DNA from 3 places in the Phytopseudomonas daroniae genome. Region 3 is predicted to be linked to each of the others. Evidence: predicted binding sites of a transcription regulator. Region 3 holds the regulator's gene; each other region holds the start of a gene.
What was found. Region 3 encodes FliA, which starts transcription of late flagellar genes. Its sites were predicted from a motif close to CTAAAGTTTNNNNNNNNNNNGCCGNTAA; they were not measured.
Positions count from the first base shown of each region.

Region 1: DNK10_RS17885 (methyl-accepting chemotaxis protein) is a predicted target of FliA. The motif match lies at 3,304-3,331, and genes of this name have one in related genera.
Region 2: flgM (flagellar biosynthesis anti-sigma factor FlgM) is a predicted target of FliA. The motif match lies at 2,300-2,327, and genes of this name have one in related genera.

Region 1 covers NZ_QJUJ01000008.1:24,447-29,611, forward strand. Annotated here, with positions in the region: gene DNK10_RS17870 (putative bifunctional diguanylate cyclase/phosphodiesterase) at 1-731, shown strand, start outside; gene DNK10_RS17875 (NorM family multidrug efflux MATE transporter) at 717-2,114, opposite strand; gene DNK10_RS17880 (LysR substrate-binding domain-containing protein) at 2,303-3,223, shown strand; gene DNK10_RS17885 (methyl-accepting chemotaxis protein) at 3,387-5,165, shown strand, end outside.
Region 2 covers NZ_QJUJ01000002.1:198,272-203,436, reverse strand. Annotated here, with positions in the region: gene cheR (protein-glutamate O-methyltransferase CheR) at 1-335, opposite strand, end outside; gene DNK10_RS06025 (chemotaxis protein CheV) at 442-1,377, opposite strand; gene flgA (flagellar basal body P-ring formation chaperone FlgA) at 1,456-2,214, shown strand; gene flgM (flagellar biosynthesis anti-sigma factor FlgM) at 2,367-2,702, shown strand; gene DNK10_RS06010 (flagella synthesis protein FlgN) at 2,810-3,277, shown strand; gene DNK10_RS06005 (flagellar brake protein) at 3,356-4,108, shown strand; gene DNK10_RS06000 (MFS transporter) at 4,127-5,165, opposite strand, start outside.
Region 3 covers NZ_QJUJ01000005.1:201,554-206,718, reverse strand. Annotated here, with positions in the region: gene flhA (flagellar biosynthesis protein FlhA) at 1-1,075, shown strand, start outside; gene flhF (flagellar biosynthesis GTPase FlhF) at 1,091-2,398, shown strand; gene fleN (MinD/ParA family protein) at 2,493-3,323, shown strand; gene fliA (RNA polymerase sigma factor FliA) at 3,320-4,063, shown strand; gene DNK10_RS14340 (chemotaxis response regulator CheY) at 4,442-4,816, shown strand; gene DNK10_RS14335 (protein phosphatase CheZ) at 4,836-5,165, shown strand, end outside.

The DNA.
Region 1 (5,165 bases), on a different contig from region 3:
AGCCGCGGCTTTGCCTGCACACCGGCGCCATAGTCGGGCTGGAAGCGCTGGTACGCTGGAAGCACGAGCGGCACGGCCTGTTGATGCCGGGCTCGTTCGTGCCGTTGGCCGAGGAGTGCGGGTTGATCGTACCGCTCGGCTACTGGGTCATCGATCGCGCGTTGCGCGACATGCAATGGCTGAGCGAGCGTGGTCATGGCGCGCTGCACATGGCGGTCAATCTGTCGTTCCGTCAGTTCCAGGACAGCCAGTTGCTGCCGACCCTGGAACGCCTGATCGAAAGCTGTGGCATCGACAGCCGCTGGCTGGAGTTCGAACTTACCGAAACCGCAGTGATGCGCCGCAGCGAGTACGTACAGCAGACCATGCGCCGCCTCGGTCACCTCGGCGTACGTTTTTCCCTGGACGATTTCGGCACCGGCTTCTCGTCGTTCGAACATCTGAGCAACCTGCCCATTGCCCTGCTGAAGATCGACCGCAGCTTTGTAACCGGCATGGAGCTGCGCCCACAGAGCCAGCAACTGGTGCAGGCGATGATCAACCTGGCGCACAACCTGGATCTGCAGGTGGTGGCCGAAGGCGTGGAGGGCGCCGAACAGCTGCAACTGCTGCGTGAGTTCGGCTGCGATCAGGTGCAGGGCTATCTGGTCAGTCGCGCCGTGCCGCGTGACGAGCTGGATAGCCTGCTCAGCCGTGGGCGGCTGTTACCGTCCGGCTTACGGGAGCGCTGAATATGCCTGGGGCACACGCCGCGCGGCTCTGCCCAGAATCCGTCCGGTCTTGACCTCGAAGGCCAGGGTCAGGGCAATGGCAGCGCAGGCCAGGCCGCTGGCCAACCCCCACCAGACACCATGGGCACCCCAGCCGAAGTGGAAAGTTAGCAGCCAGGCCATCGGCGCGCCGATCAACCAGTAGCAGCCCAGGCCGACGAAGAAGGTGGTGTTGGCGTCCTTCAAGCCGCGTATCGCGCCCATGGCAATGTTCTGGATGCCGTCGAACAGTTCGAACCAGGCGGCGATGGCCAGCAAACTCACCGCCAGGCTCACCACCTCCGCATAGGCAGGATCGAAGCGGTCGACGAACAGGCCGACCACCCAGTACGGTGCCAGCCAGAACAGGCTGGCGAAACCCAGCATGCATACCGCGCCGATGGCGATGCCCAGGCGTCCGGCCCAGCGTGCGTGCAACAGCCGACCGGCGCCATAGTGCTGGCCGATACGGAAGGTCACCGCGTAGGAAATGCCCACTGGCACCATGAAGGCCACATAGACCGACTGGATGGCAATCTGGTGAGCGGCCAACTGCGTGCTGCCCAGTGCACCCATGCACAACACCGCAAAGGCGAATAGCGCGGATTCCACGGCGTAAGTGCCGCCAATCGGCAAGCCCAGGCGCAGCAGCTCTTTCAGCTCGGCGCGGGCAGGGTGGCGCAGGCCCTGAAACCAGGGATAGGCGGCGTAGGCACGGTGACGCAAGGTGTGGATGGCGAGCAGGATCGCCATCACTGTACTGACCAGGGCGGTGACCATGCCGATGCCGGCCAGCCCGAGTGCCGGCAGACCGAACCAGCCTTTGATCAGCGCATAGTTGAGGACGAAGTTGGCCAGCGCGCCGCCCAGGCTGATGGCCATCACCGGGCCGGGCCGGCCGATGGCGGCGGTGAAACCGCGCAATGCCATGAACGTCATGTAGCCGGGCAGGGCGAACAGCAGCGCCTGCAGGAAGGTCATGGCATTGCCGACGTTGGCGGGTGACTGGCCGGCCCAGAGCAGTGCGGGGGCTAGGTTCCACAGCAGCAGCCCTGCGCCGAGAGCCAGTGCCCAGCCGAGCCACAGGCCAGTACCGAGCAGACGGGTTACCCCCGGTGTATCGCCAGCGCCATGGCGGATGGCGACCAGGCTGCCGACTGCGGCAATCACCCCGACACAGAAAATCGACACGAACGAATAGCTCGCCGCACCCAGGCCACCGCCCGCCAGTTCCTGCGGGCCGAGCAAGCCCATCATCACCGTGTCGGTGAACACCATCAGCACGTGCGCCAGCTGCGCGGCGATCAACGGGCCGGACAGGCGCAGGATGGCGATGAGTTCCAGGCGAAGGGCGTGGCGATCCATGAGTTATGCTCAGAAGATTACAGATTCCGGGTCTGTCCGCGGCCTGCGCTGAGGAACCGCGGATATTAGCCGAGTACGTGAAAGGGCGTGTTTGGTGGGGGTTGAGTCGCTATTCTGGGGGCTCTGGCGCGATGTCACAAAAGGAAAAAAGCCATGCCATGCATGATTAATACTCATGGTTGCGAATCGTGAGCCGGCGTTTGCCAGCGCTGTACGCCTTGCGCGCCTTCGAAGCTGCGGCCCGTCATGGCTCGTTCACCCGCGCCGCCGATGAACTGGCGATCACCCAGAGTGCGGTGAGCCGGCACATCCGTACCCTGGAAGGCCATTTCGCCTGCCGCCTGTTCGAGCGCCGCGGGCGCACCCTGCACCTGACCGAGCCAGCGCGCCTGTTGCTGCCCGGCGTGCGCGATGGCTTCGACTCTCTGGAGCGTGCCTGTGCCACGTTGCGGGTCGACGACAGCATCCTGCGTCTCAAGGCCCCCTCGACCCTGACCATGCGCTGGCTGTTGGCGCGCCTGTCACGCTTTCGCGCCCAGCACGGGGATATAGAAGTACAACTCACCAGCGCCTGGATGGACATCGACCGCGTGGATTTCCTTCACGAGCCGTTCGATTGCGCCGTGCTGCTCGGTAACGGTCTGTTCAATGAAGAATGGCAAAGTGCGCTGCTGTTCGAGGAATGGCTGATTCCGGTCTGCGCGCCAGGGTCGGTGGCGGGCGATAAATGGGATCTGAGCCACCTGCAACAGGCCGAGCTGGTGCATCCCACGCCGGATCGTCGTGACTGGCGTCGCTGGTTGCAGGCCATGGGGCTGGAAGACAGCGTGTCGCTCAAGGGCGGCCAGGTATTCGATACGCTGGAGTTGGGCATCGTCGCTGCAGCCCGTGGTTATGGCGTGTCGATTGGCGACCTGGCGATGGTCGCCGAGGATGTCCTGCAAGGGCGGTTGGGCTTGCCCTGGCCGACGGCGGTGGCCAGCGGCGACAGTTATCACCTGGTGTGGCCACGAGCACGACGCGGTCAGGAGCGATTCGAGCGACTGCGCGATTTTCTGCTCGGGGAAGTCAGGGCGATGCAGTTGCCAGAGGTCGAAATGCGTCGCTGATGCCTGCGGAACAACATTTTCGTTGCGCCACTTAGAAATTGTAGTGATTGCGTCATGGTGCTCATTGACGCACTAAAGCACTCAAGTATTCTCCGCGCTCGCCGAAATAGGCGGCTTATCAATTACTCCATACAAGGACGATGTGGAGCTTTGGAGATGCATCATGACCCAACCCCGTTCCCGTATCGCCTGGCAACTGGCGACGGCCCTGGCCGCCATGCTGGTACTGCTGATCAGCGTCAGCACGCTGTTCGCCCTGCGTTCGTTGAGCAGCGCCAACCTCGTTACCCGTGAAGAGCATCTGGGCAGCGAAGCGCGTCTGCTGGCCGACCAACTGAGCACTTTCCACGACAGCCTGCGCGAAAGCACGCAGCGGCTGGCCGGGCTGTTCGAACGGCGTTTCAGCAGCGGCTTGAACGTCAGCCCGGACGAGCGGGTCACTGTCGGCTCTCTGCAGGCTCCCGTGCTCTACCTGGGTAGCACACGGTTGAACAATGAATTCTCCGAGGTCGATGAATTCCGCCAGCTCACCGCTGGCGTGGCGACCATTTTCGTGCGCGATGGCGATGATTTCGTCCGCGTCACCACCTCGCTGACCAAGCAGGACGGCGGCCGCGCCATCGGCACCGTGCTCGACCGTAACCATCCCGCCTACGCACGGCTGCTGGCCGGCAACAGCTACGTTGGCCGGGCGTTGCTGTTCGAACGCTTCTACATGACCCAGTACACCCCGGTGAATGACCGCGCCGGGCGGGTGATCGCCGTACTGTTCGTCGGCTTCGATTACACCGACGCCCAGAACGCCCAGTTCGCCAACCTGCAGCGCTTTCGTATCGGTAGCACCGGTTCACTGGCGCTGCTCGACGATCAGGGCAAGTGGCTGGTTCCGCCCTATGCCGCGCAGCGCCCCGAGCAACTGAGCGCGAACATGTCCACCGTGCTGGGCACGCCGGGCAAAGGCGGTTTCTGGAGCGATGGCGAGCAGCAGTTCTACAGCGTCGCCGTACCCTTCGCCGGAGGCCCATGGACGGTCGTGGCAAGCATGCCGGAGGAAGAGATTCAGGCCGTGACCTGGCGTGTCGGCAGCCAACTGGCAATCGGCAGCCTGGTGACCTTGCTGCTCGCCGTGATCGCGGTGATCTGGCTGCTGCGGCGCAAGCTGCGTCCGCTCGGCGACCTGGTGCGTCAGGCTCAGGCGCTGGGCGCCGGTGACCTGAGCGTGCGCCTGGAAGTCACCAGCAATGACGAGATCGGCGAGCTGTCGCGCAACTTCAATCAGATGAGCGCGGCGTTGTCGACCATGGTCGAGCGCATCCGTGGCGCTGCCCAGCATGTCAGCCAGCGTGCCGAAGCACTTTCCGGTCTATCGCGCGGAGCCTATGAGGGGATCGAGCAGCAGTCCGGCGAGATCAGCAGCATGGCCGGTGCTGTGGAAGAGTTCAGCGCCACATCGCTGAACATCGCCGACAACATGCGCAGCACCGAGCGCATGGCTAGCGAGAACGCCAGCCAGACGCGCATCGGCCGTACCTCGATGGAAGAGGCGTCCAACGCGCTGGAGCAGATATCCTCGTCGCTGAACAGCGCCGCCCAGGTTATCGACAGCCTCGGTCAGCGTTCCCAGGAAATCGGCGGCATCCTCAGCGTCATTACCTCCATCGCCGACCAGACCAACCTGCTGGCGCTCAACGCCGCCATCGAAGCCGCCCGTGCCGGTGAGCAGGGCCGCGGTTTCGCCGTGGTCGCCGACGAAGTACGTAGCCTGGCCGGCCGAACCCGCGAGGCGACCACCGAGATTTCCAGCATGATCGGCAGCATCCAGGGTGAAACCAGCAGCGCCATCAGCACCATGGAGCAGGGTCGCCAACTGATGCAGAACGGCCTGGAGCTGAACGCCAAGGTCGCGGCGGCGCTGACCCAGATCGCCGAGCAGACCAGCGCC
Region 2 (5,165 bases), on a different contig from region 3:
GAACAGGCTGCCGACCAGATACGCAGGCGTTGCCCTGGATAAGCCTTGATAAGCTCGGGCAATACGCGACTCTTGAGCACCTCGAAGGGGTAGGCATCGCGAAACCACAAGGTTTCGTTAGTGGTCATGGCATCGACCACCTGCTCGCGCAGGCCACTGCGCGGCTGATTCTGCATGCGCTGCACCAACTCGCCCAGCGTCTTGATGGCGTTAGTCTCCATCAGCTTGTTCAGCCGACTGGAAACCAGGTACTGCTTATTGCTACCCAGCACGATGCCACAGGCTTTTTCCAGAAAGATCCGGAACTGCTCGAAATCCAAATTACCTGAAGACACTCGCGAAGCCTCGCCCATCTATGAAGTCGAATACGGCAAGCGAGCCAATGCGCGCCTGCCGATCTTGCCGCCAACGCCCGGTCGAAAACCCCGGGCGGCTCATTCGTTATGCCGAGTGATCGCTCAACTTGATTCGTTCGACCACACGGGAAGCCAGATCATCCGGGTGAAATTTCGCCAGAAAATCGTTGGCCCCCACTTTCTTCACCATCGCCTGGTTGAATACACCGGATAGCGAAGTATGCAGGAGAATATGCAATTTCTGCATACGCGGATCGGAGCGAATCGCTGCGGTCAGCGTGTATCCATCCATTTCCGGCATCTCGATGTCGGAGATGAGCATCAGCAGCTCATGCTCCGGCGACTTGCCCTCATCCGCCATCGCCTGCAGGAAACTCAGTGCCTCGCGCCCGTCATTCAACGCAGTCACCTCGACACCCACCGTCTGCAGGCAGCGCATCACCTGCTTACGCGCCACCGACGAATCATCGACGATCAGCACATGCTGGCTGACAGCCCTGGCCTGGGTCTCAACGTCCACCACACCGACGGAAATCACCTCGGAGGTCGGCGCCACTTCGGCGAGAACCTTCTCCACGTCGATGATTTCGACCAGTTTGTCATCCAGATGCGTTACCGCCGTCAGATAGTGGTCGCGCCCGGTGCCCTTGGGTGGTGGGTGGATTTCTTCCCAGTTCATGTTGACGATGCGCTCCACGGAGCGCACCAGGAAGCCCTGCACCTTAGTGTTGTACTCGGTGATGATAACGAAGCTGCCCTGCAGATCACCCAGTGGCCGCCTGCCCGTCGCCATGGACAGATCCAGGATCGGAATGGTACCGCCACGAATGTTCGCCACACCACGAACCACCGGGTTCGATTTGGGCATTACGGTGAGTTTCGGGCATTGCAACACCTCCTTCACCTTGAAGACGTTGATCCCGTACAGCTGTGGGCCATCGAGACGAAACAGCAACAGCTCCAGGCGATTCTGTCCAACCAGCTGAGTACGCTGGTTGACCGAGTCCATCACTCCGGCCATGTACGGCTCCCATGATTCCAGTAACGCATCTGGTTTGGTTAGCGTAGCAGGCGGCACGCGCCTTGCTTCTAATCAGACATGAATGCACAAACGACAATTATTCGACGCTCAATGGCCAAGAGCTTCCGTTGCCTGGCAGTTTTACCTGCTTTGCTGGCGCTCGGCTATAGCACGCTGACAACTGCCTCAGTCACTCTGCCCGATCAGCTTATCGGCGAGACCCAGCGCTTTCTTGAGCAGGCCGTTGAAGACTATTTGCAGCGCAGCAACATCCAGGCGCGCCACGAGACCCAGATCAATCGCCTGGATCCACGCCTGCGACTGCCTTTGTGTGATCAGCCATTGACGACGACCCTTGAAACGCCAGCCGAACCCGTAGGCCGAGTGACCATGCGCGTGCGTTGCGACGGCACTTCGCCATGGACGGTATTCGTTCCCGGCCAAGTGCGCCTTTATCGTGAGGTGGTTACCCTGGTACGACCAGTCAATCGCGAGGGCGTGCTCAGCGAGGCCGATATAATGCTGGCGGAGCGAGATGTCGGCCTGCTCAATCAGGGCTACCTGACCGCGCTGGAGCAGGCGATCGGCAGAAAAGCCACGCGCGCCATGCAGCCGGATCAGGTCTTGGCGCCCGTGCACATCCGCCAGGCGGAAGCGATCCGCCGCGGCGACCAGGTGGTGATCAGCGCACGCAGTGGCGGCATCAATGTACGCATGCCCGGCGAGGCGCTATCCGACGGCGCCGTGGGCAAGCAGATCAGCGTACGCAACCAGCGCTCGCAACGGGTGGTTCGCGCCCGGGTCATCGGCCCTGGACAAGTTGAAGTCTCCATGTAGGCATGATTCATGTTTATTATCTAATGGATTGGCTGACTGGCGAAGAAGGGTGTTTTAGACTGTGCAAGCGACGCGATTTTTTTGCCTAAAGTTTTCCCGGGCATAGCCGACACACTAGGCAAGCGTCCAAACTCTGTCAGAGGTTTTGCATCATGGTCATCGATTTCAACCGACTCAACAGCACCACGCCAGCCAGCACAACGCGTGCGGGTAGCACCCAGGGCGGCAAGAACGAAGCCATCGACAACAAGGCAGCTGCCAGCGAAACCGCAGGCCAGAATGCGGCCATCAGCGGCAAGAGCGGCGAATCCGTGCAGCTGAGCAGCGAAGCACAGCAATTGCAGAAAACCATCGACCAACTGCGCGACCAACCTGTCGTCGATACCGATCGGGTAGCCAAGCTCAAGCAGGCCATTGCCGACGGTAGTTACCAGGTCGATAGCCAGCGCGTCGCCAGCAAACTGCTCAATTTCGAATCCCAGCGCTAGTCTCCGGGCTTGCGCTGGGGATGTTGGACGCCCAGGAACCGTTTCGACGTTTTGCCAGCCTGTTGGCCGGCAGACCTTGAGCAGGTTCCTCCCCAGAGAGCCCGCTAATGAACGCTACAACCCTGCTTGACCTGTTCAATGAAGATATCGGCCACGCCGAGCAATTGCTTGAGTTGGTCGAGGCCGAATTCCAGGCCCTGAGCGAACATGATCTGCCACGCCTGCAACAGATACTGGCCGACAAGCAACCCTTGCTGGCCAGCCTTGATCAGCATGGCAAGAACCGCACCCAGATACTCCTCGGTCTCGAACTGAGCGCTGATCGCGCCGGCTTGCTCACGCTCGCCGAGCGCTCGGATCAGGGCGATGCGCTTGTGACCGCCAGCGATCAACTGAGCAGTCTGCTGGAGAGCTGTCAGAGCGCCAACCTGCGTAATGGCCGGATCATCCGCTCCAGTCAGAAAAGCACGGAAAGCATGCTCGGCATTTTGCGCGGTAACGAGACGCCGTCACTCTATGACAGCAGCGGTGGTACCGCTAAAGTCGACAGCAAGCGCCCGCTTAGCCAGGCCTGACTATAACGACAAGATGCGCAATGATGTCAAAATGGCATTATCATTGACGCAGCAGCTTGCCTCGGAGATCACTGGACCGTGTCCACCCCCTTCGCTCAGGACGATGATGGCCCGCAACCCCCAAAAGTGCTCAAGGCACCCGTGGAAATCGTTGCCAACCTACGCCTTCTGCAACATCACCATGACCCTCTGATCATCATGTTCCAGGAGCGCAACCAGCGCTTCCAGAGCTATGTGATAGAAGTAGATCGCGCCCAGAATCTGTTGATTCTCGACGAGATGATCCCCAGTGAAGGCGAACGCTATATGCAGAACGGCGAAGCCTTTCGGGTCGAATCGCAGCATGATGGTGTACGGATAGCCTGGGATTGCCCAGCCGGCATGCAAACGGGCGAATACCAGGGAGAGCGTTGCTACATCGGCGGCATTCCCGACGAGGTGCTCTATCATCAGCGCCGTAACGCGTTCCGGGCAGCGCTCAAGCAGTCAGATCAGGTCAAGGTGGAACTCAACAGCACCACGCTGCGCACACCACTGGAAGGCCTGATGCTCGATATTTCCGCTTCGGGCTGCAAGATTCGCTTGCCCGGCAAAGCCAGCGAAAAACTGCAGTCGGGCCAAATCTATGAAAGTTTCCACGCCCTGCTTCCAATAGGCCGGCTGGAAGCCGCCGTGGAGCTGCGATACGCACGCTATGACGAAAAGCTCGATCTCACTTTCGCCGGCCTGCATTTCGCAAACCTTAGCGGGCTGCAACAGCGGCTGGTGGAGCGTTTCGTCTACCAGCTGCAACGCGAAGCACGGCGCTTCGAGAGCGACACCTTTCTCTGAGTCACTCCCTCCAGCCGATCAGGCCTGTGGCGGTGCCGCAGGCTTCTCTTCAGAATCGGCATCAGCCTGCACATCAGGATCGGCCACCACGGGCTCCTGCATCTGTTCCTGAACCACCTGCTCATCGACACGCGGATCCAGTGCCGCCACCAGTGGCGATGCCGTCATGTTCACGGGCATGGCCACGTGCTGCAGCGGCGCATCGTCGACCTGATGGAGATGCGTGACGATATTCGAGCGTACTCGCCAGACCAGAAACAGCCCGCAGACGCAGAAGAAGGCATACAGCATGTTGGCGCCGAAAAAGCGCATCAGCACACCGACCAGCAGCGGCCCGAGACAGGCGCCGACACCAAATGTCACCAACAGCATTGCCGTCAGCGACACCCGCCGATCCGGCTCGACGTGGTCATTGGCGAACGCCACCGCCAGCGGATAAAGGCTGAACTGCAGCATGCTGACGACGAAGCCGACCGATACCAGCAACAACAGAGGTGCTTCGGCAAGTACCGCCAGCGGCGCAGCCACCACCACCATCACACCCGACATGCCGCGTATGAGCTTGACCCTGTCGAAACGATCCGAGAGCCAGCCCAAGGGCGCCTGAACGACCAGACCGGCGAGAATGCAGGAGCCCATGAAGATACCGACCTGCTCCGTCGCCAATCCCATGTCGGCGGCGTAGAGCGGCGCCAAACCATAGAAGGAGCCGATCATCAGGCCCGCGACGCCGATGGTGGTGAGCGACAGAGGCACACGCTGAAAGAAGAAACGCATTTCCAGCGGAGCCGGGTGCAATGGCGAGGGGTGCAAACGTCGGGTCAGTGCCACGGGCACCAGACACAGTGCGAACGCCAGGGCCACCAGCATCAGCAGCTCAAGGCCCAGGGTCGGGTGCACGACGAGCACCAACTGGCCGAGTACCAGGCCGAGGTATGAAGCCGCCATGTAGCCGGCGAATACCAACCCGCGCTGCTTGGTATCGGCCTGCTCGTTGAGCCAGCTCTCGATGACCATGTACTGGCACATCATCCCCAGCCCCACCAGCACACGCAGC
Region 3 (5,165 bases):
GGCGCAGCGCGCTCAGGAGATCAAGGAGCTTGGCTGGGACGACGTGATGCCGGTGGACATGGTCGGTCTGGAAGTCGGCTATCGGCTGATTCCGCTGGTCGATCGCAACCAGGGCGGGCAACTGCTGGCGCGGATCAAGGGCGTACGCAAGAAGCTGTCGCAGGAGATGGGCTTCCTGATGCCATCCGTGCATATCCGCGACAACCTGGATCTGCAACCCAATGCTTATCGACTGACTCTGATGGGCGTCAGCGTCGCCGAGGCCGAGGTTTACCCGGATCGCGAACTGGCGATCAACCCGGGTCAGGTATTCGGCACCCTCAACGGCGTAGCCGCCAAAGATCCGGCGTTCGGTCTCGATGCCGTGTGGATCGACCCCGGTCAGCGCGACCAGGCGCAATCCCTCGGTTACACCGTGGTGGACGCCAGTACCGTGGTCGCCACCCACCTCAATCAGATCCTGCACAAGCATGCTCATGAGCTGCTGGGCCACGAAGAAGTCCAGCAACTGATGCAATTGTTGGCGAAAAGCTCGCCAAAGCTGGCGGAAGAGCTGGTTCCTGGCCTTATCTCGCTGTCGACCCTGCTCAAGGTGCTGCAAGCGCTGTTACAGGAGCAGGTGCCGGTACGTGACATCCGTACCATTGCCGAAGCCATCGCCAACGTCGCACCGCGGAGTCAAGATCCCGCCGCGATGGTTGCTGCGGTACGCGTCGCGTTGGCTCGCGCAATCGTGCAAAACATCGTGGGACTAGAGCCGGAGCTGCCTGTGATCACCCTTGAGCCAAGGTTGGAACAGATATTGCTAAATAGTCTTCAGAAGGCCGGTCAAGGCTCCGAGGATGGCATCCTCCTGGAACCTGGCATGGCCGAGAAGCTGCAACGTTCCCTGGTGGAAGCAGCGCAGCGTCAGGAGATGCTTGGCAAGCCGGTGATTCTGCTGGCGGCCGGGCCGGTTCGGGGAATGCTCTCGCGTTTCGCCCGGTTGGCCGTCCCGAGCATGCATGTTCTGGCGTACCAGGAAATTCCGGACAACAAGCAGGTCACCATCGTTGCGACGGTGGGGCAGAATTAATCGAGGGTACGGGCCATGCAGGTCAAACGCTTTTTTGCCGCCGATATGCGCCAAGCCATGAAGCTGGTTCGCGATGAGCTGGGCGCTGATGCGACCATCATCGGTAACCGCCGTGTGGCGGGTGGCGTGGAATTGACGGCCGCGCTCGATTATCAGGTCGCGCCCGCACCGGCGCGGCAACCGAACCCGGCCCTGGAGGCCGAACTGCGCAAGACTCAATCGCGCATCGCCTCCGCCCAGGCCGAACTGACTACCCGTGCGCAGCTGGATGCCGGCAAGGATCGTCAGCTGTTCGCCGATGCGCCAGGTGCGTCGCCTGCCGACAGCCTGGACGCCGTGCTCGAGCGTCAGCAGAAGAAGCCGGCCTCGGCTTCGGTCGATCAGGCCGCGCTGGATTCGATGCGTTCCGAACTGCACGGCCTGCGTGAACTGATCGAAATGCAACTGGGTTCCATCGCCTGGGGGCAGATGCAGAGCCGTCGCCCGCAACAGGCCACTCTGTGGCGTCGTTTGCAGCGCATGGGGCTGCCCGCCGAACTGGCCCGTACGCTGCTCGAACGTGTGGCCTCGCTCGGTGACCAGCGTCAGGCCTGGCGTATGGTGCTGGCGCATCTGGCACACTCGATTCAGACGCCCAAGCAGGAGCCGATGGAAGAGGGCGGCGTGATCGCTCTGGTCGGCCCGGCGGGCATGGGCAAGACCACCACGCTGGCCAAGCTCGCAGCACGCTACGTACTCAAGTACGGCGCCGCGAATATCGCCCTGGTGAGCATGGACAGCTACCGCATCGGTGCCCAGGAACAGCTAAAGACCCTGGGCCGTATTCTTGGCGTATCCGTGACCCACGTCGATCCCGGTCAGTCTTTGACTCAGGCGCTGGCGCCGTTGGCGCGCAAGCGTGTGGTGCTTATCGATACAGCCGGTCTGCCGGCCAGCGACCCGGCGCTGCGTATGCAACTGGAAACCCTGGCAAGCCGCGGCGTCAACGCCCGAAATTACCTTGTGCTGGCTGCTACCAGCCAGGCGCAAGTGCTGAAGGCCGCCTATCACAGCTACAAGCGCTGTGGGCTGGCCGGCTGCATTCTGAGTAAACTGGACGAAGCGACCAGCATGGGTGAGGTATTGGGTCTGGCTATTAGCCACCGTCTACCAGTAGCCTATCTGGCAGATGGCCCGCGGATTCCGGACGATGTACAGGTGCCGCGTAGTCATCAACTGGTCAGCCGTGCCGTCGGTCTGCAGGCTCCGGATGAGCCCAGTGAGGATACGATGGCCGATATGTTTGCAGGCTTGTATCAGGATCCGGCACGACGCGCGGGATGATCATGCTGTGTGGCGAAGCGCTGGTTGCGGTCGTCCCGGCAGCGCACAATGGCCCTATGGCTTAAAGCGAAGATAGATAAGGTGTGTAGATAACATGGGTATGCATCCCGTACAGGTGATCGCGGTGACCGGCGGCAAAGGCGGCGTTGGCAAGACCAATGTGTCGGTGAATTTGTCGTTGGCGCTGGCGGATCTCGGTCGGCGCGTCATGCTCATGGATGCCGATCTGGGGCTGGCCAACGTCGACGTGCTGCTCGGTCTGACGGCCAAGCGCACCCTGGCTGACGTGATCGAGGGTGAGTGCGAACTGCGCGATGTCATCCTGCAGGGGCCTGGCGGCATTCGTATCGTGCCTGCGGCCTCCGGCACCCAGAGCATGGTGCAGCTCACGCCCATGCAGCACGCTGGCCTCATCCAGGCATTCAGCGATATCAGCGACAACCTCGACGTACTGATCGTGGACACCGCCGCCGGTATCGGCGACTCGGTGGTGAGCTTCGTGCGCGCCGCCCAGGAAGTACTGGTGGTGGTGTGCGACGAGCCGACCTCGATCACCGATGCCTACGCGCTGATCAAGCTGCTCAATCGTGACCACGGCATGAATCGTTTCCGGGTGCTCGCCAATATGGCGCACAGCCCGCAGGAGGGCCGCAACCTGTTTGCTAAGCTGACCAAGGTCACCGACCGTTTCCTGGATGTCGCGCTGCAGTATGTGGGTGCGGTGCCTTACGACGAGTCGGTACGCAAAGCCGTACAGAAACAGCGTGCGGTGTATGAGGCGTTCCCTCGTTCGAAGTGCGCGCTGGCGTTCAAGGCGATTGCCCAGAAGGTTGACGCATGGCCGTTGCCGGCCAATCCGCGAGGCCATCTGGAGTTCTTCGTCGAGCGCTTGGTGCAACAACCGACTGCAGACACGGCTGTATGACGACAGCCTCTGGACTCCGCATGTATAGCAAGACACAGGCACGGGATTCACAGCATCAATTGATTGAGCGTTACGCGCCGTTGGTCAAGCGCATTGCCTATCACCTGCTGGCGCGTCTGCCCGCCAACGTGCAGGTGGATGATCTGATCCAGGCCGGAATGATTGGCCTGCTCGAGGCATCCCGCAACTATGACGCTGGCAAGGGCGCCAGTTTCGAGACCTTTGCCGGGATTCGCATTCGTGGCTCCATGCTCGATGAGGTGCGCAAGGGCGATTGGGCACCACGTTCGGTACACCGCAACAGCCGGATGGTCAGCGACGCAATTCGAAAAATCGAAGCGAGAACCGGAAGAGACGCTAAAGATCAGGAGGTTGCTGCCGAACTCCAATTGAGTCTCGGGGATTACTACGGCATTCTTGGCGACACTTTGGGCAGCCGCTTATTCAGTTTCGACGACCTGTTGCAGGAAGGCGAGAGTGGTGGGCTGCAGGAAGACACGAGTTCCCTGCACCACGGGCCTTCGCATGAACTGGAAGATGATCGTTTCCAGGCGGCTCTGGTCGATGCCATCAGCAATCTGCCGGAGCGTGAGCGGTTGGTGTTGTCGCTGTATTACGATGAGGAATTGAACCTCAAGGAAATCGGCGAGGTACTGGGAGTTAGTGAGTCGCGAGTCAGCCAATTGCACAGTCAGTGTGCCGCGCGTTTACGCGCGCGGTTAGTGGATTGGCGCGCATAAGAGTTTTTTCAAGGGTAGAGCTCAGCAAGGGTTAGGCGCCCCCGCGAAAGCAGGTGGGGAAGCGGTCGGAGTCGCGGGCGACTTACTGTTGGTAAAAATGAGCACTACTCGCTTCTGGCCCGCACTGACGTGCGTTAGCCGCAAGCGGCTTGTCGACTGGGCTGGCAACCCAGGGTGTTTTCAACGCAGCAGGGCCGACACGCAGCAGGCCTTGCGCATATTTTTGAGAATTGGCAGGGCGCTGGAAAACACAGTGAACGCAGCAAAGCAGGGCGCAATGGTTTTGTGGCGTTCCGCCAGGCCGGTTTCACGATTTATAAGCGCTTCGGAATGCTGAAGGCGTTTTAGGACTGTACGGAGGTCGACTTGGACAAGAACATGAAAATCCTCATCGTCGATGATTTCTCGACGATGCGACGGATCATCAAGAACCTCTTGCGTGATCTGGGGTTCACCAACACGGCGGAAGCCGACGACGGCACCACCGCATTGCCGATGCTGCAAAGCGGTAGCTTCGACTTTCTGGTGACCGACTGGAACATGCCGGGCATGAGCGGTATCGACTTGCTGCGTGCAGTGCGTGCGGATGAGCGCTTGAAGCAGATGCCGGTGCTGATGGTTACGGCAGAGGCCAAGCGCGATCAGATCATCGAGGCCGCCCAAGCCGGTGTGAACGGCTATGTGGTCAAGCCATTCACCGCTCAGGTGCTCAAAGAAAAGATTGAGAAAATATTCGAGCGGGTCAACGGCTGATGTCTGCCGCGAGGTTGTTATGGAACACGATGATTCTCAAGAGGCCGGCCTCGAGTCGACCCTGAAAAGCAATGCCCGCCAACTGGTAAACAGCCTTGAACAAGGCAACTTTGGTGAAGCGATACAGCTGATCAATGAACTGAACAAGGCGCGCGACCGGGGTCTTTACCACGAAGTCGGCAAGCTCACGCGTGAGCTGCATAACGCCATCGTCAATTTTCAGCTCGATCCCCGGGTGCCTCACGCCCAGGAAGTCTCGCAGATATCCGACGCCACCGAGCGGCTCAATTACGTCGTGACCATGACCGAGCGCGCAGCCAATCGCACCATGGATCTGGTCGAGCAGAGC